One region of the Agrobacterium sp. 22-223-1 genome, then DNA from elsewhere that is predicted to be linked to it. Evidence: predicted binding sites of a transcription regulator. Region 1 holds the regulator's gene; each other region holds the start of a gene.
The links. The regulator LexA, encoded in region 1, represses DNA repair genes until DNA is damaged. The targets are predictions, from matches to a motif close to TGTTCNNNNTGTGTTCNG.
Positions count from the first base shown of each region.

Region 2: ACQZ60_RS10170 (ATP-dependent helicase) is a predicted target of LexA. The motif match lies at 3,096-3,113, and genes of this name have one in related genera.
Region 3: ACQZ60_RS01230 (YifB family Mg chelatase-like AAA ATPase) is a predicted target of LexA. The motif match lies at 2,976-2,993, and genes of this name have one in related genera.
Region 4: ACQZ60_RS22015 (helicase-related protein) is a predicted target of LexA. The motif match lies at 2,269-2,286, and genes of this name have one in related genera.

Region 1 is NZ_JBNWCN010000001.1:1,376,812-1,384,252, forward strand. It holds gene gltA (citrate synthase) at 1-589, opposite strand, end outside; gene ACQZ60_RS06840 (ComEC/Rec2 family competence protein) at 897-3,326, shown strand; gene ACQZ60_RS06845 (glutathione S-transferase family protein) at 3,347-4,024, opposite strand; gene lexA (transcriptional repressor LexA) at 4,298-5,020, opposite strand; gene ACQZ60_RS06855 (TRAP transporter large permease subunit) at 5,268-6,527, opposite strand; gene ACQZ60_RS06860 (TRAP transporter small permease) at 6,524-7,057, opposite strand; gene ACQZ60_RS06865 (TRAP transporter substrate-binding protein) at 7,178-7,441, opposite strand, start outside.
Region 2 is NZ_JBNWCN010000001.1:2,037,048-2,044,488, forward strand. It holds gene ACQZ60_RS10155 (efflux RND transporter permease subunit) at 1-1,240, opposite strand, end outside; gene ACQZ60_RS10160 (efflux RND transporter periplasmic adaptor subunit) at 1,237-2,403, opposite strand; gene ACQZ60_RS10165 (carboxymuconolactone decarboxylase family protein) at 2,643-3,053, shown strand; gene ACQZ60_RS10170 (ATP-dependent helicase) at 3,155-5,629, shown strand; gene ACQZ60_RS10175 (glycosyltransferase family 25 protein) at 5,732-6,544, shown strand; gene ACQZ60_RS10180 (DMT family transporter) at 6,817-7,299, shown strand; gene ACQZ60_RS10185 (DMT family transporter) at 7,296-7,441, shown strand, end outside.
Region 3 is NZ_JBNWCN010000001.1:242,095-249,535, forward strand. It holds gene ACQZ60_RS01215 (sn-glycerol-3-phosphate import ATP-binding protein UgpC) at 1-1,064, shown strand, start outside; gene ACQZ60_RS01220 (cupin domain-containing protein) at 1,174-1,686, shown strand; gene gshB (glutathione synthase) at 1,930-2,889, shown strand; gene ACQZ60_RS01230 (YifB family Mg chelatase-like AAA ATPase) at 3,075-4,607, shown strand; gene cysK (cysteine synthase A) at 4,825-5,793, opposite strand; gene ACQZ60_RS01240 (LysE family translocator) at 5,934-6,551, opposite strand; gene dut (dUTP diphosphatase) at 6,639-7,109, opposite strand; gene ACQZ60_RS01250 (peptide chain release factor 3) at 7,200-7,441, shown strand, end outside.
Region 4 is NZ_JBNWCN010000006.1:232,116-239,556, reverse strand. It holds gene tesB (acyl-CoA thioesterase II) at 1-755, opposite strand, end outside; gene ACQZ60_RS22020 (ubiquinone biosynthesis hydroxylase) at 731-2,056, shown strand; gene ACQZ60_RS22015 (helicase-related protein) at 2,514-5,579, shown strand; gene ACQZ60_RS22010 (RNA-binding S4 domain-containing protein) at 5,583-5,999, shown strand; gene fdxA (ferredoxin FdxA) at 6,158-6,496, shown strand; gene holA (DNA polymerase III subunit delta) at 6,572-7,441, opposite strand, start outside.

The sequences.
Region 1 (7,441 bases):
TGGAGGCGTAATCGAGATCATTCTTCGGGTAAACGAAGGGCTGGCCGATATGGTACTTATAGGCCATGGCGGCGATCGTCGGCATTTTCGCAATCATGCGCAGCGAAGCGACCATGCGCTGGTGCGGATCGGTAATGTCGGTCGAGTCGTGATAGAAGGCGGAGAGAGCACCGACCGTGCCGCACATGACGGCCATCGGATGTGCGTCGCGGCGATAGCCGGTGAAGAATCGGCTCATCTGCTCATGCACCATGGTGTGGCGCGTGACGCGGGTGTCGAAGTCCTTCTTCTGAGCCGCGGTCGGCAGTTCGCCGTAAAGCAGCAGATAGCAGGTTTCCAGGAAGTCGCCCTGTTCGGCGAGCTGCTCGATGGGGAAACCACGATGCAGGAGAACGCCTTCGTCACCGTCGATATAGGTGATCTTGGATTCGCAGGAGGCCGTCGACGTGAAACCCGGGTCGTAAGTGAAAGAGCCCGTGTGCTTGTACAGCGTGGCGATATCGACGACGCTTGGTCCGATCGTGCCTTCCCTGACCGGGAGTTCGACCTGCTTTTCGCCAAGTGTCACTGTAGCGCTTTTTTCCGTCATACTGATCCTCCGAAAACATGCGGGTGGGGGCGTTGAGATACGCCCCGCGGTTAAGCGTCTACCGATTAGCTATATGATCCTTGCGCAGATGCCAAGCTATCCAAAGGTCAAATTGTGCATTGCGGCAAACGCAATTGCCTTGCTTTCGTCTTTCCCGGCGATGGCAATTCAATCTCAGTCAACGCTGGGTTAAAGGAAAGGATTGCAATCCCTCGCATCCGCCTGCAAACCTGTTCCCGGTGCGGCAGGGGCGCGGCGCAGATTGCTCGGTCAAGGGGAAAAACAGCATTTCAGACATGCCGAAACGATGCAGGGCGATTTGCCCGGCACGGCGGAAATCCTTTATCCGCTTCGCAGAACCGGCGATGTCGCAACATACGATACGCCCGCCCTTGTCAGCAAGCCGAACCTGCGAGCTGTCGCCTCTCAAAAAATCGCCGTATGCTTTGCCGAGGAGCGCGCATTCGGCCACGATTTTCTTTTCGTGCCGGTTTTCATCGGCTGCGGTGCGGTCCTCTGGTTTTCCCTCAACACCTCGCCTTCATTCTCGGTTCTGGCGATCACATGTCTCATCGCCGCCGGTCTGGCGTTCTTCGCGAAATATCGCTCGGGCTTCGCAGCGACGGCCTGCGGCCTTTTCGCGCTGCTTTTGCTGGGCATGCTTTTCGCCGGGATCAAAACATGGCGTGCGGGAACGGTCGTGCTGGATACGCCCGTCACCACCACCATCACCGGCACAGTGACCCGCCGGGAGGTGGATGCGCGCGGGGACTGGCGATATGTGGTGCAACTCACCGCAACGGAAGCGCCTGCATTGTCACGCCCGCCGGAGAAGGTCTCGCTCCTGTCACGCGGGGGAGGCGAGCCCGCGGCACTCGGCGCGACCGTTCGTGGCAAGGCGCGACTTTCGCCGCCATCCGGCCCGGCCTTGCCGGGGCTCAACGATTTCGCCTTCGCCTCCTATTTCAGGGGCATAGGCGCGACCGGATTCTTCTATAAGCCGCCACAGACGCTCACTCCACCCGGCATCGACGCGAAGACGAACTGGCTGGAATGGGCCGACATGCGGCTCTACGGCCTTCGCACCGCCATTGCCGAACGCATCCGCAACACCATCGGCGGCGATGCCGGCGCCTTTGCCGCCTCCATCGTCACCGATGAGAGACAGGCCATATCCGCCGAAACTATGGAAGCGTTACGGCTTTCCGGCCTTGCCCATATCGTCGCCATATCCGGGCTCAACATGGCGCTGGCGTCGGGCATATTCTTTGTGGGGCTGAGGCTTGCCTTCAGTCTTTTTCCGGCATTTGCGCAGCGCTGGCCCGTGAAGAAGATTTCGGCTTTCGCCGCACTCTTGATGACACTCGCCTATTATCTGATTTCAGGTTTCGCCGTTTCCGCCGAACGCGCCTGGCTGATGATGTCGGTGATGCTGATCGCGGTGTTGTTCGATCAACCCTCGCTCAGCCTCAGGAATGTCGCGCTTTCCGCTTTGGTCATTCTCGCTTTTTCGCCCTCGGAAATCATGGGCCCGAGCTTTCAGATGTCTTTTGCCGCGACCATCGCGCTCGTCGCCTCCTACGCCGCCTGGAGCCGCTGGCGTATCGATCGCGAGCGTCTGTTTATCGGGCGCAAACCGGCATGGATGACGGTGGCGCAAACGGCGGGCGCCATTATCGGCGGTGTCATCACGACGTCGCTGATCGGCGGTCTTTCGACGGCGATCTATTCGGTCGAGCATTTTCAGCGTGTCACCACCTATGGACTTTTCGCCAATCTGGCCGCCATGCCGCTGATGTCGCTGATTGTCATGCCTTTCGGCCTCGTCGCCATGCTGCTGATGCCTTTCGGGCTGGATGCGCCATTTCTGAAAGTCATGGGATACGGCATGGCCCTCGTCATCGAGGTTGCGCAGGAAGTGGCGTCCTGGGGCGGAAGCGCTGCGACGGGTCGGCCTCACGGGTGGTTTCTGGGGCTCGCCTCGGCTGGTTTTCTGCTGCTGACATTGCTGCGCAGCCGGCTTGCGCTTCTGGGGATGCCGATTCTGTTCCTCGCCTTCGGCCTGTCGTCCGCCACGGCCTATCGCGATCCGCCCGATTTGCTTGTTCACGAGGATGGCGAGCTGGTGGCATTACTGGAGGACGGCAAAGCCTACACAACGAAGGCTCAGCCGCAGGGTTTCGTTTATGGTCAGTGGCAAAGGGCGCTGCTTTTGCCGGAACAGCCTGTGCCGCCGGTCTTTCTAAAGACCGAGGCCACGGCAAAAACCGTGGCTTTGACCTCGAAGGCGAAGCTTGATCCGCAAGAGATGAGTGCAGTTGCACGGCAGATGACAGCGGCCCTGAGAGACGCCGAGCCCGGTGTTTTCACCTGCAGCAAAGGCATATGGTGCGTTGCGCGCGCGGGAAGCGGCGAATGGATCATCGTTCTGGAAGATGGCCGCTTTGCTGGAAAGGCTTGCGATATTGCCGATATCGTTATCGTCTCCCGCAGAACGTCCTTTTCCCAATGCCGTTCGGGCGCACTTCTGCTGAACCGCGATATCCTGCGGCGGATCGGTTCGCTGGAAATGGACTTCGCCCGCAGCGAGCAGACAGGGGTGGTCGGCAGGCTGCGCGCCGCAATCGCCGGAATGGACAGGCCTTGGAGCGAACATCGCTATTACGACTGGAAAAGCGGCCGTTTCGATCGCGACGTGCCCGATGCCGTCATGCGGTTGCTGGCGGCATCGCAATAGAGCGCCGCCAGCATGGACCGTCAGGCCTTGATGCGCAGATCCGCGGTCAATTCGCCGATCCCGCTAATTTCCTCTTCATGCGCCGCGTCGCGCCAGACTTCCTTAAGCCCGGCCTCGTACCATTCGCGCATGGCGGGAAGGGTGAGCAGCCGGTCGCAATAGGCTTTCGCCGCGGGCGAAAGTTCCGCGCCATAAGTCTGGAAACGAAATGCCACCGGGCAGAAGAAGGCATCGACCGCCGTAAATTTCTGGCCGGCAAGAAAAGGCCCGCCGAATTTCGCGAGGCCTTCGCTCCACAGCGTATCGATGCGCTTTATATCGGCCGCAAGCCCGGCATCGCCACCCTTCGGTCTTACGCGAATGCCGACCGACATGGGGTAGAGATTGCGCAGCGAGGAAAAGCCCGCATGCATTTCGCTCGCCGCCGACCGTGACCAGGCCCTTGCCTGCTTGTCGCTCGCCCAGACGCCCTGATGTCTTTCCGCCAGATATTCGGCGATCGACAGCGATTCCCAAACCGTCACGCCCTCATCGACAAGGCAGGGCACCTTGCCGGTCGGCGAGAAGGTGGAGAAGGAAACGCCTTCGCCGAAGGGAACGAGTTTTTCATCGAAGGCGATGCCGAGCGTGCGCATCAATACCCAGGGCCGCAGCGACCATGAGGAATAGTTCTTGTTGGCGATATAAAGATCGTACATGACGTGTTTCCCCGATATGACGCGCATTTCTATACCGGCGGAGGGGCCTTGGAATATTGCAAATAATCCATGGCTCCCATAAGCCGCGTTGATGAATGGGAAGGTGAGGGCAGGGAGAAGGAGGCATATCCAAGTCACCGCCCGGAGATGAGGCGAAACACCCCCTCTCTTTACTTCCGCAGGGCCGCATTGTTCCAGGGAACAAGCCAAGATGCCTCAAAGTGAGCGCCATCTTCTCGATGACGCCCCTAGCGAAAAAAGGCGGGTTGCCAATTAATGGTAACGGCGGATCAGTCCAACCAGCTTGCCCTGGATTTTCACCCGGTCCGGTCCGAAAATGCGGGTCTCATAGGCGGGATTGGCCGCTTCCAGAGCGATGGAGGCTCCCTTGCGGCGGAAACGCTTCAGGGTCGCTTCTTCATCATCCACCAGTGCTACGACGATATCGCCCGGATTGGCCGTATTGCCGTTGCGAATGATGACGGTATCGCCATCAAAAATGCCGGCCTCGATCATCGAGTCGCCCTTGACCTCAAGAGCGTAATGTTCGCCCGAACCGAGCATGTCGACCGGCACGGCCACATCATGGGTGTTGTTCTGGATGGCGGAAATCGGCACACCGGCGGCGATGCGGCCCATGACCGGCACGGTGACCGCGCCACCGAGATCATTGGCCGGCGCCTTGGGGGCAGGGGCCGGTTCCGGCGTCTTCGGCTTGCCGAGGCTGCCTTCGATGACGCTCGGCGAGAAACCGCGCTGCGGCCTTGCACCCGGAGCATAGGCCTCAGGCAATTTGATCACTTCCAGCGCCCGCGCCCTGTTAGGTAGCCGGCGAATGAAGCCGCGCTCTTCGAGTGCGGTGATCAGCCTGTGGATGCCGGATTTGGAGGCAAGATCGAGTGCGTCCTTCATTTCATCGAAGGAGGGCGGCACGCCGGACTCTTTCATTCTTTCATGAATGAAGAGAAGCAATTCCTGCTGTTTGCGCGTGAGCATGAGGAAAACACCCTTGAGAATCGTCGTTGAAGTCGCGAAACAAATACAGAACGAACACTATATGTTCCATATGTGTTCCGCAATCCCCTAAAATTTCGTGAAGGGTGCATCGCAGATCGTGATTTGATCGTCGAAACCATGAACAAAGCAGATTTAACGATGTATGCCGCATCTTGAATACCAGAAACCACCGACCGGGGAGACCCGGCCGGTGGTTTCTGGCTGCCGATTTGCTACGCGCCGAACGTCAGTAGATCGTGAGCGCAGGAATGAAGCTGACCGCGATAAGGAGCAGCATCGCCATGGTGAAGAACGGCCACAATTCCCTCGTCGTTGCGCCGAGCGGCGCTCTGGCTATGGAGGACGAGATGAAGAGCGTGGTGCCGATCGGTGGCGTATAGAGCCCGATACCGAGATTGATCACCATCATCATGCCGAGCTGCACCCGGTCGAGCCCGATCATATCCGCAAGCGGCACGAAGATCGGTCCGAGCAGCAGGATCGACGGCGGCAGATCGAGCGGCATGCCGATGATCAGCATCAGGATATTCATCATGAGAATAATCAGGATCGGGTTGGAGATATTCTCCGCGACCCAGGTGGCGAAATGCTGGGGCGCCTGATCGAAGGTAAGCACCCAGCCCACCGCCGCGCTGCCCATGATGACGAGCATGACGACGCCGGTTGCGGAGCCGGCCTCGACGAAATTGTCGCAGAAACGCTTCCATGTCAGATCGCGATAGAAGAAGATGCTGAGCACGAGCGAATAAACGACGGAAAGAACGGCCACTTCGGTCGGCGTTGCAAAGCCGAAGCGCAGGCCGAGGATGATCAGGATCGGCAGAAGGATCGCCGGCAGGCTGCGGAATGCAAGTAGTGCCAGATCGCGCTTGCGGATGCGTTCGTCACGCACCGCATAGCCCCGCCGCACGGCAATGGCCCAGCAGACGAAGATGAAACCGACGGCCATGAGCAGGCCCGGCAGAATGCCGGCGATGAACAGATTGGCGATGCTGACGCCGCTGACCAGCGAATAGAGGATCATCGGGATCGACGGCGGAATGAGCACGTCGATGACAGCCGAGGTGGCATTGTTGGCCGCACAAAGGGGAGCGGGGTAGCCCTGGCGCTTTTGCCATGGAATGAGCACCGAGCCGAGTGCGCTCGCATTGGCGACCGCCGAGCCGGAAACGCCGCCGAACACGACCGACGAAATGACGGTGGTGGAAAGCGGGCCGCCGCGCCAGCGCTGCATGGCCTTGGAGGCGAGTTCGAGAAGCTGGGTTCCGAGTTTGCCGCCGAGCATTAGCGTTCCCGCGAGCATGAAGAACGGCAGCGCCAGCATCGGGAAAGATTGCGTCTGGTCGTAAACCTGCTGCGCCACGATCGAAAGCGGCACATAACCGTTCCACAGCACGGCGACGCCGGCAGAGATGATCAGCGCATAGCCGACCGGAACCGCAATCATCATGAGGATACAAAATGCAATGATCATCACGATGGTCATAGCGGCATCTCCTCGGTTGCACCGTGCGGGCGGGCATGCCAGCCGCCGGAGAGAATGCGCAGGCTCGCGGTTGCGGTCGTGACCGAGACCAATGCCGCGCCGAAGGCGATGGAATAATATCCGATGCTGTTGGGCAGCTGCAGCACAGGGCTGATTTCCGCGCCGGCGATCTCGGCGACGACAAGCGCCTGCTGCGCGAGAATGACGAAACTTGCGACCGTCACGAGATTGGCGAACAGCAGAACCGCCACCTTGCCGCGTTCGTCGAACTTGTCATAAATCCATTCCACCGCCATATGCGCGCCGCTCTGCGCGGCAAGGGTAATGCCGGCGACGATGAACCATGGAAACAGCATGGTCGGCAGTTCTTCCGCAAAATCCAGCCCGCCGGATGTCGATAGATAGCGGACGATGACGTTTGCGGTCATAATGACCGTGAGCAGAATGCCGGTTGCCACGATGATGATGCGGCAGAGGATGGCGATGAAACTGTCAACGCGATTGGCGGCGGACAAGGCTCCTTCGAGCATTGGCGCATCTCCTGAAAACTGAAACCGTATGAATGTCGGCGTGAGCGAGGCTCCCGCCGATCCTGTCAGTGGACATGAAGGCGAGGCCGGGCGGCATGAACCGGCCCGGCATCCTGATCGTCAGCCCTTGGCAGCCTTTTCCAGCTCGGCGACGAAATCGCCGAAGGGCTTCTGCTTCCATGTCTCCAGCACCTGCGCGGTCGCTTTCGCGAAAGCGGCGTGGTCGATGTCTTCCACCACCTCGATGGCGGCATTGGCCTTGAAGGCGGCCAGAGACGCGCTTGCCTTTTCCGCTGAGAGTTTGCGCTGAAGCGCGCCTGCCTCCTTCGCAGCCGCCTTTACCGCCTCGAAATCCTTGCCCAACCGCCCTTCGGCGAATTTGGA
Region 2 (7,441 bases), 660 kb from region 1:
GCACCACGATGGCGTCATCGACCACCAGACCGGTCGCCAGAACGATGGCAAGCAGGGTCAGAATATTGACCGAGAAACCGACCATATAGATGGCGACAATGGTGCCGATCAGCGCCACCGGCATGGTGATTGCCGGAATGAGGGTGGCGCGCCAATCGCGCAGGAAGAGATAGAGCACGACGACGACGATGATCGCCGAGAGACCGAGCGCCAGCTCGACCTCATGAAGCGCGCCTTCGATGAAGACGGCGTCGTCACTGGTCACGACGATGCGCGTACCTTCGGGCAGATTGGCCGACATGGTATCGACGGCGGCCTTCACGCCTGTCGAGATACTGAGCGTGTTCGACTGCGCCTGACGGATGACACCGAGACCGACGCCCTGCACGCCATTGGAGCGCAGCGAGGTGGATTCGTCATCCGCCCCCAGCATGACGGTCGCGACGTCCCTGAGGCGGATATTGTTCTTGATGAGAAGATTGGAAAAGTCTTCGGGCTTCGTCAGGCTGGCCGTGGCACGCACGACAATATCCTGCGTCGTGCTTTTCAGCGATCCCGCCGGCACATCGAGGGCGGCGCTGGCAAGCGCGTTTGAAACATCGGTCACCGTCAGACCACGGCTCGCCAATGCCGCCTGATTGAGATCGACCCGGAAAACCTTTTCCTGATCGCCGTAAAGCTCCACATCGGCCACGCCGTCGACGGCGGCCAGACGGTCGATGATCTCGTCATCCACCAGCTTGGTCAGGTCTTCCATGCTGAGCGTGGAGGAGGTGACGGCAAGGCGCATGATCGGCTGGCTGTCGGAATCCGCCTTGATGATCTGCGGCTCGTCGGCATCGTCAGGCAACTGGTTGGTGACGCGGCCGATGGCGTCGCGCACATCGTTGGCGGCAACCGCCAGATCGACATTGTCGCCGAATTCCAGCGTCACGCGGCTGGTGCCGAACTGCGAGTTGGACGAGATGGACTTGACACCGCTGACACGCGCCACCGCACCTTCGATGGTCTGCGTCACTTCCTGATCGATGGTTTCGGGCGCCGCCCCCTCATAGGTGGTCCGGACGCTGATCGTCGGCCGGTCGACGTCAGGCAATTCGCGCACTTCAACGCCCACCAGCGCCGCAAGGCCGGCAACGACCAGCAGCGTGTTGAGAACCGCCGCCAGAATCGGCCGGCGCACGAACAATGCCGTAAAGGCGAGTTTGGAATCCTTAACCGAGGGCGGCTGCGTCGTCATTGGCTGGCAACCTCCTCGGGCTTCGGCTGGCTGCCGACACGGACCGCGCCGCCTTCCCTGACACGCTGAAGGCCCTCGATCACGACAGGCTCGCCATCCGCCAGCTCCGCCTTGACAAGAACGGCATCGGGATTGCGCTGCACGATCTGCACCCGCACCTTGTTCGATTTGTTGTCGGCCACACGCCAGACGTAGGAGCCTTCCGCATCCCACTGCACGGCCAGTGGATCGACCGAGGCATAGGTTTCTCCGGCGAAGCGCATGTTGACGCCGAAGGACATGCCCGCCCTCAGCTCGTCCTTCTCGTTGCTGAACTTCGCCCGGATACGGATCGTGCGGCTCGCCTCATCGACGCGGTTGTCAACGGCCTCGATCTCGCCCTTGAAAGTCTCACCGGGCCGGGAAATGGACGTCGCCTCCACCGGCATGCCGACCTTGATCGCGGTTGCGAACCGCTCGGGAGCCCAGAAATTGACGAGAATTTCGGATCGGTCGTCGATGCTGACGATGGTTGACTGCGTGGTGACGTTATCACCGATATTGGCGGCGACAATACCCGCCACACCCTCTATCGGCGCAACGATGTCGCGGCGCTTGAGATTGAGTTCGGCAGTGCTCAGCGCAAGTTTGGCGGCTTCCTCGGCAATCTGCGCATCCAGCACATCAAGGCGGGAAACGGATTTGAGGTTCTTGTAGGAATTGGATTTTTCAACGGCGCTGCGCAGCGCCACCTGCGCCTTGTCACGCTCGATCACCTGCTCTTCATCGTCGAGCCGCGCAAGCACCTGGCCTTTCACGACACGAGCGCCGGAGGAGGTGCGAATTTCGGAAAGCGTGCCGGAAACCTGCGGCATGACGACAACCGACTGGATCGCCTCGCCATTGCCGATGGCGTTCAGCCGGTCATTGACCGTGCCCTTCTTCACCGGGGCCGTCACCACCAGTGTGGCGTTGCCGTTGCGGCGCGCACCGCCGGCATTCTGCCCTGTGGACGCACCGGCTGCCGGGCCGCCGGATGCGGCGACTTCGATCGCCCCGGCAGGCGTTTTGCCAAGCCCCACGCTGGCGAGCACATTGCGGGCTTCGGGCGAATAGAAGCCCCAGAGACAGAGCCCCGCTCCCACCACGGCAACACTGACACCCACCTGTTTCCAGACCCGCATATATTTCTCCGGTTGATCCGCGCAGCACGATATGTTCCCAAAAACGACACGTTCCGGGACAGATGCAGTATTCCTGCTTGGCCAAGGCAAGGCAACGCACAAATCCGTTCCTTACGTAATTGTAATTTGGGCGCAATTGCCGCCAGAAGCAGCCAATCCGCAATCCATCCGTGCATTCCTGTCGCAAATATCCGCCATTGGGCTAATCTATCCCCGAGACGCCATAACCGGAGGAAGCCATGAGCACCGTGACGAAGACCGAAAACCCGGAAACCGATCCTCGCGTCAAGGCGGTGTTCGATGACATCCGCGCCACCCGCAAATCGGATTTCATCAACAATATGTGGCTCTACCTCGCCTTCGATGCCGATCTGCTTGAAAAGACATGGAGTGAGGTGAAGGCGGTGATGGCGACACCTTCCGCGCTCGATCCCGTGGTGAAGGAAATGCTCTATATCGCCGTTTCCGTCACCAATGGCTGCTCCTATTGCGCCCATTCCCACACGGCAGCCGCCAAAGCCAAAGGCATGACGACAGAGCAGCATGCCGATTTGCTACGCGTCATCGCGCTTGCCGCCAAAACCAACCAGCTTGCGGTGGCGCTGCAAGTGCCCGTTGACGCCGCTTTCGACGCCGACAGGCAGACATGAAACGAAAAAATGCCTTGGAATGGGCGTTTTGACGGTTGATACCGGAATAAAAGCAGAACACGGTTCTGGCCTTTATATCCCGAATCACTACATTGAGCCGCATGAGCAACAGTTTTGACGATATGCCGTTCTTCGATGAGGAACCCGCCGCACCGCGCAGGGCAACGAACAATGCCGGTGCGGAAAGCGGCGGCGGGCTTGGCATTGCCGCCCGCGCCATGGCGGCGCGCGATCAGACGCGTGCTGCGCCCGATTATCTTTCCGGCCTCAACCCGGAACAGCGCGAGGCCGTGGAAACGCTGGACGGACCCGTTCTCGTCCTCGCAGGAGCAGGCACCGGCAAGACCCGCGTTCTGACGACCCGCATCGCCCATATTCTGGCGACCGGCCGCGCCTATCCGAGCCAGATTCTTGCCGTGACCTTTACCAACAAGGCTGCCCGCGAGATGAAGGAACGTATCGGCGTTCTGGTCGGAGGCGCTGTCGAGGGCATGCCCTGGCTCGGCACCTTCCACTCCATCGGCGTCAAGCTTTTGCGCCGCCATGCGGAACTCGTCGGCCTGAAATCGGACTTCACCATTCTCGATACCGATGATGTCGTGCGGCTGATCAAGCAGCTCATTCAGGCAGAAGGGCTGGACGACAAGCGCTGGCCGGCAAAACAGTTCGCCGGCATGATCGACGGCTGGAAGAACAAGGGCCTGACGCCGCCGGACATTCCGGAGGGTGACAGCCGCGCTTTCGCCAACGGCAAGGGCCGCGAACTTTACACCGCCTATCAGAACCGCCTGAAAACGCTGAACGCCTGCGATTTCGGCGACCTTCTGATGCATCCGATCAGCATCTTCCGCCGCCACACCGATATTTTGAAGGAGTATCACCAGAAGTTCCGTTACATTCTGGTAGACGAATATCAGGACACCAATACGGCGCAATATATGTGGCTGAGGCTTCTCGCCCAGCGCGCCAAGGGCGAACCGCAGAATGTCTGTTGCGTGGGTGACGACGACCAGTCGATCTATGGCTGGCGCGGCGCGGAAGTGGACAATATCCTCCGCTTCGACAAGGATTTTCCGGGCGCCAAGGTCATCAAGCTCGAACGCAACTATCGCTCCACCGAGCATATTCTCGGCGCGGCCGGCCATCTTATCGCCCATAATGAGGGCCGTCTCGGCAAGACGCTGTTTACCGAACGCAGCAGCCTGGATGATGAAAAGGTCGTGGTTCATGCCGCCTGGGATTCCGAGGAGGAAGCCCGCGCTGTCGGTGAGGAGATCGAGCAGCTTCAGCGCAAGAACCATAATCTGAACGACATGGCGATCCTCGTTCGCGCCTCCTTCCAGATGCGCGAGTTCGAAGACCGTTTCGTCACGCTTGGCCTCAATTACCGCGTCATCGGCGGTCCGCGCTTTTATGAGCGTCTCGAAATCCGCGACGCCATGGCCTATTTCCGCCTTGTCTGCCAGCCGGCCGACGATCTCGCCTTCGAGCGGATCGTCAACACGCCGAAGCGCGGTCTTGGCGATACGACGATCCGCAATCTGCACGACTATGCCCGCGCCCGCGATATTCCGATGCTGGCAGCGGCCGCCGACATCATCGAGACCGACGAGCTGAAACCGAAGGCGCGCAAGGCGCTGTTCGATGTGGTGCAGGATTTCCGCCGCTGGCAGGGCCTCTTGGAAAACACCGAGCACACCACCCTTGCCGAGCAGATCCTCGACGAAAGCGGCTATACCGCCATGTGGCAGGCCGACAAGACGGCCGAAGCGCCCGGACGACTTGAGAACCTGAAGGAACTCATCCGCTCGATGGAGGCCTTCGAGAGCATGCGCGGCTTCCTTGAGCACGTTGCCCTCGTCATGGATGCCGAGCAGAACGAAAATCTCGATGCCGTCTCCATCATGACGCTGCACTCCGCCAAGGGGCTGGAGTTCGACACCGTCTTCCTGCCCGGCTGGGAAGAAGGCCTGTTCCCGCACCAGCGGGCGCTGGACGAAGGCGGGCGCTCCGGTCTGGAGGAAGAACGCCGCCTCGCTTACGTAGGTATCACCCGCGCCAAGAAGCTCTGCCATATCTGGTTCGTGTCGAACCGGCGCATTCACGGGCTGTGGCAATCCACCCTGCCCTCGCGTTTCCTCGATGAATTGCCGCCCGCCCATGTGGATGTCGCGGCATCCGACAGCAGTTACGGCGGTTATGGCGGACGCGGCGGCTACGGCCAGTCGCGCTTCGACAAGGCCGATCCTTTCACCAACAATTATTCCACCCCCGGCTGGAAGCGCGCGCAGCAGAACCGCAGCGACGCCACCCGCGACAATTGGGGCACGCGCTCCGGCCATGCGGTGGAACGGATCGGTTATGGCGAAAGCGGCCCGCGCACCCGCACGATCGACGGCGAACTGGTGGCGAAATCCGTCGCTGACACGCCATCGAAATTCTTTGTCGGTGACCGCGTGTTCCACCTCAAATTCGGCAATGGCAACATTTCCGCCATCGAAGGCAACAAGCTGACGATCGACTTCGATCGCGCCGGCCAGAAGCGCGTGCTGGACGGATTTGTGGAAAAGGTCTGATTCGACAACCATGAGTGCCTGAAGGCTGCTTTTTCCATAGCCCGTGTCATGCCGTTGCAATAAAGGAGTTGCAATGGGGAAGTGGAACTGGCGAGGACAGCTTTGCATATATTACCGAAAAGCCAGCGCAGGCTCGCCGTTTTCCTGATCAATATGGACAGCGCCACCAAACGCCTCGCGGATATGACCGCGCGCCTCGACGCCATGGGGCTCAAGGCGGAGCGTGTCCCCGGCGTCAATGGCAGGGAACTGAATTACCCCATCCCGGAATTCAGCGAGATTTCCTACATGCTCATGCATGGCCGCCGCACCTCGCCGCCGGAAATCGGCTGCTATCTCAGCCATGTCGCCTGCGCCAATAAATTCATGGCGGGCGATGCCGATATCGCGCTCATCCTTGAGGATGACGTGGTCTTCGACGATGATTTTCTCAACGCCATCGACGAGGCGGTGCTGAATGGCGGCGACTGGGATTTGCTGCGGCTCACGACGGTCAGCAATGGCCGGAAATTCCCGTTCCGCCCGCTTTCCAACGGTCGCTCGCTCGCCATTGCCATCACGCGGGAAAAAGGGTCGGGCGCCTATCTCGTCAACCGTCGCGCCGGAAAATGGATATCGAAGCTGATCCCCATGCGGCTCGCTTATGACATCGCATTCGATCTCGAATATCTCGCGGGGCTGAAGGCGGCCTTCCTCTATCCGCTCTGCGCCACGCAGGATGCGGATGGGGAAAGCCAGATCCAGAACAATCTGCGCATCTACCGCCTGCCGCGCTGGCGCTATTTCACCGTTCTGCCCTATCGCGCCTATCTGGAAACCAGCCGGTTCCTGCTGCGCGGCATTCGCTTCGCCGTCGCCAAGGCAAGCGTTGCGATGGAGCGCGGCAAGGGCAAGACCGCCCCGGCCGGTCATTGATCGATCGGTCTTACACTTCGCCGGGCGTGAAGCGGACGAGATAGACCGCCGCGACCACGGCTGCGAGAATGAAAATAGAAATGACGAAAATCGTCATCCGGTTCAATGGTTTGCGCGTCGTTTTCTTCATGGTGGAATAATGCGTGGCCGCATCGCTTGTTCCGCAACGCACAGGATAATGTCGTCTAAAACCGTGAGCCGCCGCAATTCGATTCCGCTTCAGGCACATATGGGCTAAAGCTCGTCTCCATCTTCAGCTTTGCCGGCCCGCCATGACAGACACGACGCATCCACGCCTCAACCCGCTGCATCTTGCCGCCGCCTTCGCCAGCGGCTGCCTTTTGACATTGATGGTGCATTTCAACGGTCAGCTTGCCCATTACGGCAATGCGCTGTTTTCCTCCTGGACGGCGCATGGCACCGGCACGGTGGCGGCGCTGATCTATCTCGCCATCATGCGTCCGAAGAAAGACGTGGGCGCGGCAGAAAAACCGAAAGCGCCGCTCTGGGCCTATTGCGGCGGGGTCGTGGGTGCGGCCATCGTCATCCTCACCTCCACCGCCGTCAATTCGCCGCTGGCGCTTTCCGGCACCATTGCGCTCGGGCTTGGCGGACAGGTGATCTTCAGCCTCCTGGCGGATCTTTTCGGCCTCTTCGGCCTGCCCAAAAGAAAGCCGGACCTGCGGGACATGGCGGCGGTGGCGCTGATCCTATGCGGCAGCGCCCTCATCATCCTTGTCGGGAGAACGGCATGATCGTCTGGATCGCCATGGCCTTTATCGGCGGCGTCTTCGTGGCGCTGAGCCGCCAGATCAACGGCCGCCTCAGCCTGTCCAACTCGCCGCTCATCGCATCGTTCTGGAACCACATTGTCGGTTTTGCCGTGCTGACGGTCAT
Region 3 (7,441 bases), 1.1 Mb from region 1:
ATCATGGCGGCGTGCGCGCCGTGCACCACGTCGATATCGACATCCGGGACGGTGAGTTCATCGTTCTGGTCGGCCCCTCCGGCTGCGGCAAATCCACGCTTCTGCGCATGGTCGCAGGGCTTGAGGATATTTCCGAAGGCACAGTGAAGATCGGTGACCGGGTGGTCAATCAGGCCGATCCGGCTGACCGGGATATCGCCATGGTGTTTCAGAACTACGCCCTATATCCGCATATGTCGGTGCGCCAGAACCTGGAATACGGGTTGAAGAACCGCAAGACGCCGAAGACGGAGATCGATGCGCGTGTGGCCGAAGCCGCGCGTATGCTGCAGCTCGAACCTTATCTGGATCGCAAGCCGCGCGCCCTTTCCGGCGGCCAGCGGCAGCGTGTCGCCATGGGTCGCGCCATCGTGCGCAAACCGGCGGCCTTCCTGTTCGATGAGCCCCTGTCCAATCTCGATGCCAAGCTGCGCGTTTCCATGCGCGGCGAGATCAAGCGCCTGCAAAAGCGCCTCGGCACCACCTCGATCTACGTCACCCACGATCAGCTGGAGGCCATGACGCTCGCCGATCGTCTTGTGGTGTTGAATGGCGGCCGTATCGAACAGATCGGCGCACCGCTCGATGTCTATCACACCCCTGCTTCGACCTTCGTTGCGAGTTTCATCGGCTCTCCCGCCATGAATTTGCTGAACGCCGAGTTGCATGGCGATAGCCTCGCCATTGGTCCGTCGCTCTTTGCGCTCAACGGTTTCGCGCCTGTCTCCGGCCCCGTAACGGTGGGCATGCGGGCGGAAGATTTCCGCCTCGCTGCGGCCGGTGAGCAGGGCTTCCCGCTTCGGGTCGATTACATCGAGGAACTGGGTTCGCAGCGACTTATCCACGGCATGATCGGCGACCAGAACCTGACAGTTGCTTTCCCGCCGGATGTCGAGGTTCCGTCTGCGCTCTCCGTCACGATCGCGCCGGAGAAACTGCATTTCTTCTCCAGCGAAACCGGCAAGCGCATCGCCGGTAAAGCCGAGCAGCTGGCGGCGCAGCCCGCGCAAATGGCGACGGCCTGAGCGCATCGCAGAAATCGGCGCGATGACTAAAATTGCGCCGATTGTCAAAACCGCTTCGTTACGATCCCGATGATAGAAGACCTCCAATATTTCACGGGGGTTTTCTAATATGTCCTTCAAAATGATGTTCGCTGCCGCAGCAACCATGGCGGTCCGGACCGTGCCGATATTGCCGGCCTATTTGCGCCGGTCAAAAGACGAGGCCGTCGTCAGCGCATCCTGCACCGATCTGCGGCTTCAGCCGGCCCCCATCAATCCGGAATGGATCATTTCCGGCAACCCCCAGGCGCGCGCGGCGGATCATTCCAGAAGCGGCGACCGTGCTTCAAGCACCGCCATGTGGGATTGCACGGCGGGGGAATTCCGCTGGTTCTTCGGCTGGGATGAAACCGTCTATATTCTCGAAGGCGAAGTGCATGTGACCGCGGAAGACGGTTCCATCAGCATCCTGCGGGTCGGCGATGTCGCCTATTTCCCTGCGGGAACATGGGCCACCTGGCGAGTGGATGATTATGTCCGCAAAGTCGCTTTCATGCGCCGTCCGTTCCCCAAGGCGCTCGCTTTTGCCTATCGCGTCAAGAACAAGCTGTTTGCCGGCCGTTCCTATAAGCTGGCGGCCTGAACCCATAAAACATTCCAGTCGGCGGGGCCTGCACGGCTTCGCCGACGGAATTGTGAAGGTTCAATAAAACTCACACAAACCACCGCTTGCAGCAGTTGCCTTTGAATGGTCGCTGCCCTACATCTTCAGGGTTTTCTGAAGCATTTCCGGGTTTCTACCGGTCCTGCAGGGAAGCTTGAAAAGGCGAGGCAATGGGCACCGCGGGCCGACAAAGCGTCCGCATGCTGCAAGAGGAACATGCGCATGGCGAAGATCAAGAACGTCGCGATCCAGATGGATCATGTCTCCGGCATCAATATCGCCGGTGACTCCACCTTCGCCATGAGCCTTGAGGCGCAGGCACGCGGATACCGGCTGTTCCATTATACGCCCGAGCGCCTTTCCATGCGCGATGGCAAGATTTACGCCACTGTCGAGCAGATGGAACTGCGCGACATCAAGGGCGACCATTTCTCGCTGTCCGAACCGGAGCGCGTCGATCTGTCGACCATGGATGTCATCCATCTGCGTCAGGATCCGCCATTCGACATGGCTTACATCACCTCGACCCATCTGCTGGAACGCATTCATCCGAAAACGCTGGTGGTCAACGATCCCGCCTGGGTCCGCAACTCGCCGGAAAAGATTTTCGTCACCGAATTCGCCGATCTGATGCCGAAGACGCTGATCACCAAGGATGTGGAGGAAATCGCCCGCTTCCGCAACGAAATGGGCGATATCATCCTCAAGCCGCTTTATGGCAATGGCGGTGCAGGCGTCTTCCATTCCGCGCGCGACGACCGCAATTTCTCTTCTCTGCTGGAGATGTTCGGCCAGATGTTCCGCGAGCCTTACATCGCCCAGCAATATCTGCCTGACGTCCGCAAGGGCGACAAGCGCATCCTCCTGGTAGATGGCGAACCGGTTGGCGCAATCAACCGCGTGCCCGCGGAAAACGACGCCCGCTCCAACATGCATGCCGGCGGCCGGCCGGAACCGACGGAACTGACGGCGCGCGAGAAAGAAATCTGCCGCCGCATCGGTCCTGCCTTGCGCGAGCGCGGTTTTCTCTTCGTCGGTATCGATGTGATTGGCGACTATATGACGGAAATCAACGTCACCTCGCCGACCGGCATTCGCGAAGTGCGGAAATTCGGCGGTGCCGATGTCGCAAGCCTGTTGTGGGATGCGATCGAGAAAAAGCGCGAAGCCCAGGATTTCTGAGGCGAGCTTTCGCCGGTCCAGCTTTGTTCCGCGAGTACAACTAGACACAACTAAAATACATCGTCAGCGAGAAATTGTTCGCTGGATGTTCTTGTTTTATTCTTTTCCCTGTGGCACGTTGCTTGCGGGTGGCCGCGGTAGGGCATGAAGCTCTGACTAGCGCGGCCGGTTTGCGGGGGCAGGCCATGGTGGCAAGGGTCAATACGGTTGCATTTCAGGGCATAGAGGGTGTGCCCGTCGAGGTGCAGGTCATGGTCGCGCCGGGAAAGGTGGGCATCCAGATTGTCGGCCTGCCCGACAAGGCGGTGGCCGAAAGCCGCGAGCGGGTGCAGGCCGCCCTGCATGCCTCGGGTCTGGCGCTGCCGGCAAAAAAGGTCACCGTCAATCTCGCGCCTGCCGATCTGCCCAAGGAAGGATCGCATTTCGATCTTCCCATTGCGCTTGGCCTCATGGCCGCTCTGGGTGCGATACCGGCAGAAATGCTGGCACGTTATGTGGTTCTCGGCGAACTCAATCTCGATGGCACCATCGGTATGGTTTCGGGCGCCCTTCCAGCGGCCATGGGTGCCAATGCGCTTGGCAAGGGGCTGATCTGCCCGGCTGAAAGCGGGCCGGAAGCGGCCTGGGCCGGCGCCGGTATCGATATTCTCGCCCCGCGCAGCCTGATTGCGCTGGCCAACCATTTTCGCGGCACCCAGCTTCTCTCGCGCCCGACGCCCGCCATTCGCGCCAACCCGGTCAATCTGCCGGATTTAGTGGATATCAAAGGACAGGAGAGCGCCCGGCGCGCGCTGGAGGTGGCAGCCGCCGGCGGACACAACCTGCTCATGGTCGGGCCGCCCGGCTCCGGCAAATCCATGCTCGCAGCCCGCCTGCCATCCATCCTGCCGCCGCTGGAGGCGGCGGAATTGCTGGAAGTGTCGATGGTCCATTCCATCGCTGGCCAATTATCCGGCGGCAAGCTTTCGGACCGCAGGCCGTTCCGCACCCCGCACCATTCCGCCACCATGGCGGCGTTGATCGGCGGAGGGCTCCGCGCCAAGCCGGGTGAGGCTTCGCTCGCCCATCACGGTGTTCTTTTTCTGGACGAGTTCCCGGAATTTTCGCCGCAGGTGCTGGATGCACTGCGCCAGCCGCTGGAAACGGGCGAATGCATCATTGCGCGGGCCAATCATCGCGTCAGCTATCCGGCGGAAATCCAGCTCGTTGCGGCGATGAACCCCTGCCGCTGCGGCATGGCGGGAGAGCCGGGTTTCACCTGCGCCCGAGGCCCGCGTTGTGTGACGGATTATCAGGCCCGCATTTCCGGCCCGCTGCTGGATCGTATCGATATCCGCATCGACGTTCCCGCCGTCTCTGCCGCCGATCTCATCCGCCCCGTCGCGTCCGAGCCGAGTGCGGCGGTGGCCGCCCGTGTCGCCCGGGCGCGCCTTGCGCAGCAGGAACGTTACGCGTCGGCGGGATTTGACGCCATTCGCACAAACGCTCGCTGCACGACGACCCTGATAGAAAAATATGCCGAGCCGGATGCGTCCGGGCTGCAATTGCTGCGCGATGCGGCCGAGCGGCTGAAGTTCTCCGCGCGCGGTTATCATCGCATTCTCAAGGTTGCCCGCACCCTGGCCGATCTGGATGGCAAACAGACGGTCGGCCGTATCCATGTGGCGGAAGCCGTGTCCTATCGTATCGCTGGCGAGAGGCTGACGACGGCGGCATAGAACATTTCCAGTAAAGGCACGAAGCGGTTTTTGGTGGGGAAGTGTGTAAAAACAAGTAATTAGAGCACATCTAACGATTCCGTTTAAACCGGATATGCTCCAGAAGGTCGCCTGTTGTGCCTTCCCTGAAAAAACATTGTGCCGCCAGCGGAAGCCGGCGGCACATAAGAATATTCGCTACTCTGGCGCGCGATCGTACCGCGCTTGAAAGCCTGGCTTAAAGTCCAAGGCCTTCGAAAAGCGCCGTCGAAAGGTAGCGTTCCGCAAAGGAAGGAATGATGACGACGATGTTCTTGCCGGCATTTTCTTCCCGCGCGCCGACCTTGATTGCCGCCGCCAGCGCCGCACCCGAGGAGATGCCGACCGGCACGCCTTCCAGCCTTGCCGCCAGACGTGCGGTTTCGAAAGCCTCGTCATTGGTCACGGTGACGATCTCGTCATAAATGCCGGTATCGAGGATGGCGGGTGCAAAACCGGCGCCGATGCCCTGAATCTTGTGCGGGCCGGGGTTGCCGCCGGAAAGAACCGGGCTGTCCGCGGGCTCGACGGCAATCACCTTCACCTCGGGCTTGCGGGATTTCAGCACCTGACCCGTGCCGGTGATGGTGCCGCCGGTGCCGATACCCGAGACGAGAATATCGACCGTGCCTTCGGTGTCGTTCCAGATTTCTTCAGCCGTCGTCTTGCGGTGAATATCGGGATTGGCGGGGTTTTCGAACTGCTGCGGAATGATCGCGTCAGGCAGGGTCTCGGCCAGTTCCTGCGCCTTGGCGATGGCGCCCTTCATGCCCTTGGGGCCTTCGGTCAACACCAGTTCGGCGCCGAGCAGGGCCAGCATTTTCCGGCGTTCAACCGACATGGTTTCAGGCATGGTCAGGATCAGCTTGTAGCCCTTCGCAGCGGCGGCGAAGGCAAGCGCGATGCCCGTGTTACCGGAGGTCGGCTCCACCAGCGTGGTCTTGCCGGGGGTGATCTTGCCCTGCGCTTCCAGAGCTTCGATCATGGCGACGCCGATGCGGTCCTTCACGGAAGCGATGGGATTGAAAAATTCGAGTTTGGCGAGAAGGTTGGCCTTCACGCCCTTCTCCTTCGCCAGCTTGTCGAGCCGCACGATCGGCGTGTCGCCGATTGTTTCCGTAATTGAGGAATAGACGCGTCCGCGTCCGGGCTTTCTGGCTTCGGGCATGATGCTCTCCTGTGTAAGACCGCAAGATTTGAGCGGCAGAATAGGAGCAATAGCTTTCGCAAGCTAGCGAACGTTCGTCCTAATATCCCTAAATTGCAGGAATAATTTCACGATAAATCGCATAAATGCACGAATTTGTTTTACGTGCTGCGGATCGCGATCATGGTGGCGGTTCCGGCCAGAATACCCGCCGCCGTGCGGTTGAGGATCGTCAAGGCGCTCGGCCTTTTCAGGAGGTTACGCGCCTTGGCCGCAAGCAGGATGTAAGGCAGGAGAACCGCCATCAGCACGACGAAGGTGATGGCGAGAAGTGTTGCATATTCCGAAGGGCCGATCATGCGGATATCGATCAGTGTCGGCACCAGCGCCACATAAAACAGCATGGTTTTCGGGTTGCCGAGCGTGATCAGCAGTCCGGACAGGAAGGACATGGGCATGCTGGTGCTTTTCTTGGCCTTCAGCTCCTGCGGCAGCAGACCGGCGGTCCAAAGCTTCCAGGCAATATAAAGGAGATAGGCCGCGCCCGCGAATTTCAGCACCATGAAGGCTTCCTGAAAGGTCTGCGCGACGAAGGCCAGGCCCAGGATCACAGCGGTCAGGTAAATCATGTCGCCCAGCACCAGCCCGAGACCCATGAAGAAGGTTTCGCGAAAGCCCGAACCCAGCGCCCGCGCCACGATCGCCGTCATGCCGGGGCCGGGAATGGCGGCGGCGATGAAGAGGGCGGTGGCATAGGCGAAAAGTGTCGTCAGCGTCATGATCGTGTTTCCTGAAAAATCCGCTAAATCCATAACGAAATTGCCGGGTAAAGACAATCAGTCCGCACGTCTGTCCCAGCGGTGTCGCTAAACGCCGGTGGAGCCGAAACCGCCGGCGCCCCGCGCCGTCTGCGAGGTCTCCGTCACCTCGCTCACAACAACCTGGGTTACCGGAGCGATCACCATCTGAGCAATGCGCATGCCGCGCTCGATGACGAAAACGTCCTGGCCCAGATTGGCGAGGATGACTTTCACTTCGCCGCGATAATCGCTGTCCACCGTGCCGGGAGAGTTGAGGCAGGTGATGCCGTTCTTGATGGCGAGGCCGGAGCGGGGGCGGATTTGCGCCTCGTATCCCTGCGGAACCTCGAAGATGAAACCGGTCGGGACCAGGGCGCGTTCGCCCGGTTGCAGGGTCAGCGGTTCGCCGGCAGGTACGGCAGCGCGCAGGTCCATGCCGGCGGCGCCACGGGTTTCGTAGGACGGCAATTCGAGGTCAGCGCCATTGGCGAGGCGGACGAGCCGGAGAGGGGGGCGATTGTCGTTTTGAAGGGTCATGCGGCATTAGTTTGCCGAGATCGCGGCAAGGTCAATTGCAAATGCGGGCCTGAAACGCTAGATAGCCCGCAATTCCACAGGATTTGTCAGATGGCCGAAACACTTGCCGAGGCGGTCTCCCGCCGCCGCACCTTTGCTATTATCGCGCACCCGGATGCGGGTAAGACCACGCTTACCGAAAAACTGCTGCTGTTCGGCGGAGCGATCCAGCTTGCCGGTGAGGTGAAGGCGAAGAAGGATCGCATCCAGACCCGTTCGGACTGGATGAAGATCGAGCGCGAGCGCGGCATTTCGGTCGTCACCTCGGTCATGACCTTCGAATATAACGACCG
Region 4 (7,441 bases), on a different contig from region 1:
AGCAGCCAGTCATCCAGCCGGCAGGGGCGGTGGAACCACATGGCGTGGTCGAGGCTCGCCACCTGAATGGACGGATCGAAGATGGTCGTGCCATGGGCGTAGAGCGAGGTGTCGAGCAGGGTCATATCCGACAGATAGGCGAGAATGGCCGATTGCAGGCGCGGATCATCAGGCACATCGCCGACGGCGCGGACCCAGATATCCTGCTGCGGTTCGAGTTTTTCCTTGGATATATAGTGGGTCAGCGATACCGGCCGTATCTCTATCGGCCGCTTGTTGCTCCAGTATTTGCGGATAGAGGCAGGCGCCTTGGCAAGAAAGGCTGCCTGCATCTGCTCCTCGCTCATCAGTTTTTCAGGCGGCGTCACGTCAGGCATTTTGATCTGATGGTCGAAACCATCCTCGAAAATCTGAAACGAGGCCGACATGGAAAAAATGGCCTTGCCATGCTGGATGGCGACCACGCGACGTGTGCAGAAGCTCGCGCCATCGCGGATGCGTTCCACCTGGTAGACGATAGGCACCAGCGGATCGCCGGGGCGCATGAAATAGGCATGCAGCGAATGCACGAAACGGTCGTTATCCACGGTCCTCTGCGCGGCGATCAGGGCCTGCGCGATGACCTGGCCGCCGAAAACCCGCTGCCAGCCGATCTGCGGGCTTTCGCCCCGGAACAGGTTCTCTTCCAGCTTCTCAAGATCGAGTGTGGCGATGAGATTGACCATCGGGTCTGACGTTTGCGAGGGATGCGACATTTTTTCGGCCTGCTCCGGCTGTAGGAAGACGTCACATGGTCTATAGTGCGCCGATGATGTGTGCACAAGATTTGAGGAGAAGCGCGATGCTGGACGTAGTGGTGGCAGGCGGCGGATATGTCGGTCTTTCCGTTGCTGTCGCAATCAAGCAGGCGGCCCCGCATCTTGATGTGCAGGTGGTTGAGGCCTCTCCCGAGGATGTCTGGTCGAAGGACGTTCGCGCTTCCGCCATTATTGCGGCAGCCACCCGGATGCTCGATGTTTTCGGCATATGGAACGAAATCGAGCCGGAAGCGCAACCGATACACAAGATGATCGTCACCGATTCGAAGACCGCCGATCCGGTGCGTCCCGTGTTCCTGACTTTCGACGGCGCCGTGGAAGAAGGCAGGCCGTTTGCCCATATGGTTCCGAACGTCGCTCTGGTGGGCGCATTGCGAGGCCTGTGCGAGCGTCTTGGCATAAAAATCCGTCACGGTCTCAGTGTTTCCGATTTTACCGCGGGTCCCCAGTCGACGGCCATTCGCCTTTCCGACGGGTCGACGCTCGAAGCGCGATTGCTGATTGCCTGTGACGGCGTTCGCTCCGCGCTCAGGGACATGGCCGGTATCAAGACCGTGCACTGGGCTTACGATCAGTCCGGTATCGTGACGACCGTTGAGCATGAGCGGCCGCATGAGGGCTGCGCCGAGGAGCATTTCCTGCCATCGGGCCCCTTCGCCATCCTGCCGCTGAAGGGAAATCGCTCTTCGCTCGTCTGGACCGAACGCACGGCCGATGCCGACAGGCTGGTAGCCTCCGACGATCTGGTGTTCGAGGAAGAACTGGAACGCCGGTTCGGTCACAAGCTCGGTCATCTTCGTCCGGTCGGTCCCCGCCGCGCCTTCCCATTGGGTCTGACGCTGGCGCGCTCTTTCGTTGCACCGCGTTTCGCGCTTGCGGGCGATGCGGCGCACGGCATTCACCCGATTTCCGGGCAGGGCCTCAATCTTGGCTTCAAGGACGTGGCGGCTCTCGCCGAAACCGTGGTCGAGGCCGACCGGCTCGGCCTCGATATCGGCTCACTCAACGTTCTGGAGCGTTACCAGTCCTGGCGGCGTTTCGACACGTTGCGGATGGGCGTGACGACGGATGTGCTGAACCGGCTTTTCTCCAACGATATTGGCCCTATCCGTATCATGCGCGATTTCGGTCTCGGCGTCGTGGATCGTTTGCCGGGTCTCAAATCCTATTTCATCGGTCAGGCCGCCGGCACGACGGATGCGAATGCGCCGCGTCTGCTTGCCGGCGAGGCGCTCTGATCCGACCCTTCGTGCATGTTTCGGATCGGCTTTTCCGGGATTACCGCTTGACAGCCGATTCCGGGATTTTCTGCCCGGCGGCTTTACCGTAAAGCCGAATCCGGCCAAGGACTTATCCGGATTCATAATCTGGTATGGTCTGCGCCCTGGCCAACCAGATATTGCGGAGAACAAAAGCTGAATCCCATCGAGTCAGCGATTCGTATTCGATTCGTTCGCAGACTGTTCCGCAGCCGAATCGATTTCATTTTCGCCGGATTCTTTTTGTTTGCTCAACTAGCTGAATCTGAACGGAAAATTCCATCGACCGGTCGCCCTGCGCCACTTTGCGGGTGAGGCCTATTGCCTTTGTCGGCGGGCATTGCCATGTGTGGTGCGTGCGGCCCGTATCGGTAATGCCGGGCGCACGGCAAGCAGATGAAGTCGATTCGCGGATAGTACGTTGAATTTTCGCCCCATGATCCTGAGCGGCCGCGGTGTCACGGCCGTTCTCGGCCCCACCAATACCGGCAAGACCCATTACGCGATCGAGCGGATGGTCGCGCATGGCAGCGGTGTCATTGGCCTGCCGCTGCGTCTTCTGGCGCGGGAGGTCTATACCCGCCTCGTTGAAAAGGTGGGCGCGCCGAATGTGGCGCTGATTACCGGCGAAGAAAAAATCGCACCGCCCAAAGCCAAATATTCCGTCTGCACGGTGGAAGCCATGCCGCGTGAGACGACGGCCGCCTTCGTCGCGATCGACGAGGTGCAGCTGGCGGGCGATCTCGAACGCGGGCATATCTTCACCGACCGGGTGCTGCATCTGCGCGGGCGGGAGGAAACTCTGCTGCTTGGCGCTGGCACGATGCGCCCTATCCTCGAAAAGCTGCTGCCGGGAATTACCGTTGTGGAACGCCCGCGTCTGTCGCAGCTTTTTTATGCGGGTCAGAAGAAGATAACCCGCCTGCCGCAACGCACGGCGATCGTCGCCTTTTCCGCCGATGAGGTCTATGCCATCGCCGAGCTGGTGCGCCGTCAGCGCGGTGGTGCTGCTGTGGTGCTGGGCGCGCTTTCGCCGCGCACGCGCAATGCGCAGGTGGGGCTCTACCAATCCGGCGACGTCGAATATCTGGTGGCGACGGACGCCATCGGTATGGGTCTCAACCTTGATGTCGACCATGTCGCCTTCGCGCAGGACCGCAAATTCGACGGCTATCAGTTCCGCAATCTCAATCCGGGCGAGATCGGCCAGATCGCCGGCCGCGCCGGCCGCCATCTTCGCGATGGCACATTCGGCGTGACGGGGCGTGTCGATCCGTTCGATGACGAGCTGGTGAAGCGGATCGAAACCCATCAGTTCGATGCGGTTAAGGTTCTGCAGTGGCGGACGAAAAATTTCGATTTTTCCTCCATCGCCAATCTGCGCCTGAGCCTCGATGCCGCGCCGGCGATCCAGGGACTTTCGCGCGCCCTGCCGGCAATCGACCAGCAGGCGCTGGAATATCTGTCGCGTTATCCCGAGATCATCGATGTGACGACGACCGATTCGCGGGTGGAAAAACTCTGGGAGGCGTGTGCGCTTCCAGACTATCGCCGCATTGCTCCTGCCCAGCATGCGGACCTGATCTCCACGCTCTATTTCGACCTCGTCAAACGCGGGACGGTGAACGAAGATTTCATGGCCGAGCAGGTGCGCCGCGCCGACCGGACAGATGGAGAGATCGATACCTTGTCTGCGAGGATTGCGCAGATCAGAACATGGACTTATGTATCGAACCGCCCAGGATGGCTTGCCGATCCGACACACTGGCAAGAAAAGACTCGGGAAATCGAGGATCGATTGTCCGATGCACTACATGAAAGGTTGACGAAACGCTTTGTTGATCGCAGGACATCTGTGCTCATGAGGCGCCTGAGAGAGAATGCGATGCTTGAAGCTGAAATCAGTGTAAATGGTGATGTCTTCGTAGAAGGTCATCACGTCGGCCAGTTGGCCGGGTTCCGGTTCACGCCGGTGCCGGGAATGGAAGGGCCGGATCAGAAGGCCGTGCAGGCTGCGGCGCAGAAGGCGCTTGCGCTCGAATTCGAGGCGCGTGCCGCGCGTCTGCATGCCAGTGGAAATGGCGATCTCGCTTTGAGCTCCGATGGTCTGGTTCGCTGGTTGGGCGAACCGGTTGCCCGCCTTTCGGCCGGCGACAACATCATGAAGCCGCGGGTGATCCTGCTTGCCGACGAGCAGTTGAACGGCAATGCCCGTGATCACGCGTTGGCGCGCGTCGAGCGTTTCGTCAATCATCAGATTGCGACCGTGCTGAAGCCGCTGGACGATATTTCCCGCGCCGAAGACCTTCAGGGTCTGGCGAAGGGTCTGGCGTTCCAGCTCGTGGAAAATCTTGGCGTGCTGTTCCGCCGCGACGTTGCCGAAGACGTGAAGTCTCTGGATCAGGACGCGCGCGCCTCCATGCGCCGTTACGGCGTGCGTTTCGGCGCCTACCACGTTTTCCTGCCTGCGCTTCTCAAGCCCGCCCCGGCGGAGCTTGTGACGCTACTCTGGGCTTTGAAGAATGACGGTCTCGGCAAGCCGGGTTACGGCGATCTCATTCCGGTGCTGGCCGCAGGCCGTACCTCGGTCGTCACCGATGCCAGCTTCGAGCGCATGTTCTACAAGCTCGCCGGTTTCCGCTTCCTCGGAAAGCGCGCCGTGCGTATCGACATTCTTGAGCGTCTGGCCGATCTCATCCGCCCGCTGCTGCAGTGGAAACCCGGTCAGCAGCCGCGTCCGGAAGGCGCCTATGACGGCCGCCGTTTTACGACGACCACCGCCATGCTTTCCATTCTCGGCGCGACGCTTGACGACATGGAAGAAATTCTGAAGGGCCTCGGTTACCGCGCCGATCAGGTGACGGCGGAAGAGGCGCAGGCCTTCCTCGCCAGCCACGCCGGTGCCTCTGCTCCGACTGCCGCTGAAGCGGCGACGGCTGAAGAGGAAAGCGTCGAGACCGAGGAACACGAGCCGGCTTCCGAAGAACAGGTGTCCGAGACGGCAGCTGTTGCCGAAGGCGAAGCTGTCGAGGCGCCGGTGGCTGCCAGCGAAGAGGCTGTCGCAGCCGAGGCCGTGCCGGAAGGCGCCGAGGCCGCCGAACCCAAGCCCGTTCTTCTGTGGCGTCCGGGTGGTCGCAACGAAAATCAGCGTGGCGAAAACCGTCGTCCCGGCAATCGCGGTCAGGGCCGTGGTGAAGGAGCGCGCGAACAGGGTGAGCGTCGCGGTGAAGGTCGTCGCGACAATCGTGACGGTGCAAGTGCCAATCGCAGTGGCGACGGTGAGCGCAAGCGCGATGGCGGACGTCCCGACCGTAGCAACAACCGCAACAACGATCGTCACGATCGCGGGGAGCGCAAGGACCGGCCGGAACGCAATGACCGTGGCGGAAAGCCGCAGGGTCAGCAGCGCTTCGAAGCCAAGCCGCCGCGCAAGGAAAAGCCGCTCGATCCGGATTCGCCTTTCGCAAAGCTCGCTGCTCTCAAGGAGCAGCTGAAGAAGTAAGCCATGGGAAGCAGCGAACAGCCACTGGAAAGCACGCGTCAGCGTCTGGACAAGTGGCTGTTCTTTGCCCGCATGGCCAAATCCCGTTCGCTTGCCCAGAGCTACATTCAGTCGGGCCACGTCAAGGTCAACGGCATTGCCATTCGCCAGTCCAGCCATGTGGTGAAGGCGGGCGACAGGCTGGAGATCGGCTTCGAGCGGATGGACAAGGTGCTTGTCGTCAAGTCCGGCGGAACACGGCGTGGACCCTATGACGAAGCCAGACTTCTCTATGAAGACGAGACGCCGCCGCGGGAACCTTCCGACAGGCTGACACCTCTCGAGCAGGCGTTGCGCCAGCCGGGCAGCGGGCGTCCCACCAAAAAAGAGCGCAGGGCGCTCGACAGATTTCTGTCTGACAGCGACGGAAGCAAAGATTAGAATAAACCTCCGGGTCGCACCCCTTTTTCAGAATTGTTTATCCTTGCTATCTGTAAGCAAAGGCATTACGTCACTTGCGAAATTGCCCTGTCTGAATTCCGGGCGACGGCTTGTGTTCCGAAGCCCACAGACCCGGCCTGCATATTCTGGAGTTCATCATGACATATGTCGTGACCGACAATTGCATCCGCTGCAAATATACCGATTGCGTTGAGGTCTGCCCCGTCGACTGCTTTTACGAGGGTGAAAATTTCCTCGCGATCAATCCCGATGAATGTATCGATTGCGGTGTGTGCGAACCGGAATGTCCCGCCGAAGCCATCAAGCCCGATACCGAGCCGGGTCTCGACAAATGGTTGAAGCTCAATGCCGAATATGCGGCAATCTGGCCCAATATCACGATCAAGCGCGACCCGATGCCGGAAGCCAAGGAAATGGACGGTGTCGAAGGCAAGCTCGAGCTTTATTTCTCCGCCGAGCCCGGACAGGGCGACTAAGTTTTACGGCCTGACCGCGAAACCATGATTTAAAAAAGCCCTCGCAGCAGCAGCGCGAGGGCTTTTTGCTGGGCCTCATCCGCCGCGGCCTGATTGCAGCGTGGTCGACAGCAATGTCAGAAGGGCCACGCTTTCCTCCAGGCTTTGCCGCTGACGGCTTTGCAGGATGGCGGCCTGCAGACGGTTCATCTCGCGGGCGATCGCCGCTGGCTGCCAGGTTCGCAGCGCTCTTTCGATGATGGGCTTTCTGCGGAAATGGATGTGGCGTCCAAGTGTCTGCATGACCTGACCGGCCTGCAGTTTTTTCTCATCCATTTCGGCCCGCATCTGGTCGAGCAACTGGAATTGCTTGAGGCACCCCTGGAGCACAAGGAAGATCGGGGTCTTCGAAGAGACGATCTTCTGCGTCGCATGGAAAAAGGCGTTTCTGTCGCCTTTCAGAATGGCGTCGACGGCATCGTCTGCGGAAACCGTGCTGGCGTCACCGATGATCGCCAGCACATCGTCTTCCTCGACCACGTCGGCTCCCCGGCAATAGAGTGCCAGCTTGCGGATTTCGTTGCGCGAGGCGATGCGGTCACCACCCAGGGATTCGATTAGCCTCTGTCTTGCGGCTGGCGCAATGCGCAGATTATCGGCGGAGAGTTCCTGATCGATCAATGCGTTCAATGAGCGCGCATCGTCGGCATAACAGGGAATCGCGGCGATGGAGCGCGCCGGTTCTGCGATCTTGCGCAGTCCCGTACCCTTCTTGATGTCGCCTGCTTCGATGATGAGGAAGCTCGCTTCCGGCGGTGTCTCGGCGAGAATCTGCAGCGCATCCACCAGCGCTTTTTCGGCCGCAGCACCTTTGACCCAGACGAGTTTTTCGCCGCCGAAAAGGCCGATGGCATTCACCTCGTCGAGCAGACGGCCGGGGTCGCCCTGCAGATCGGATGCGGTCAG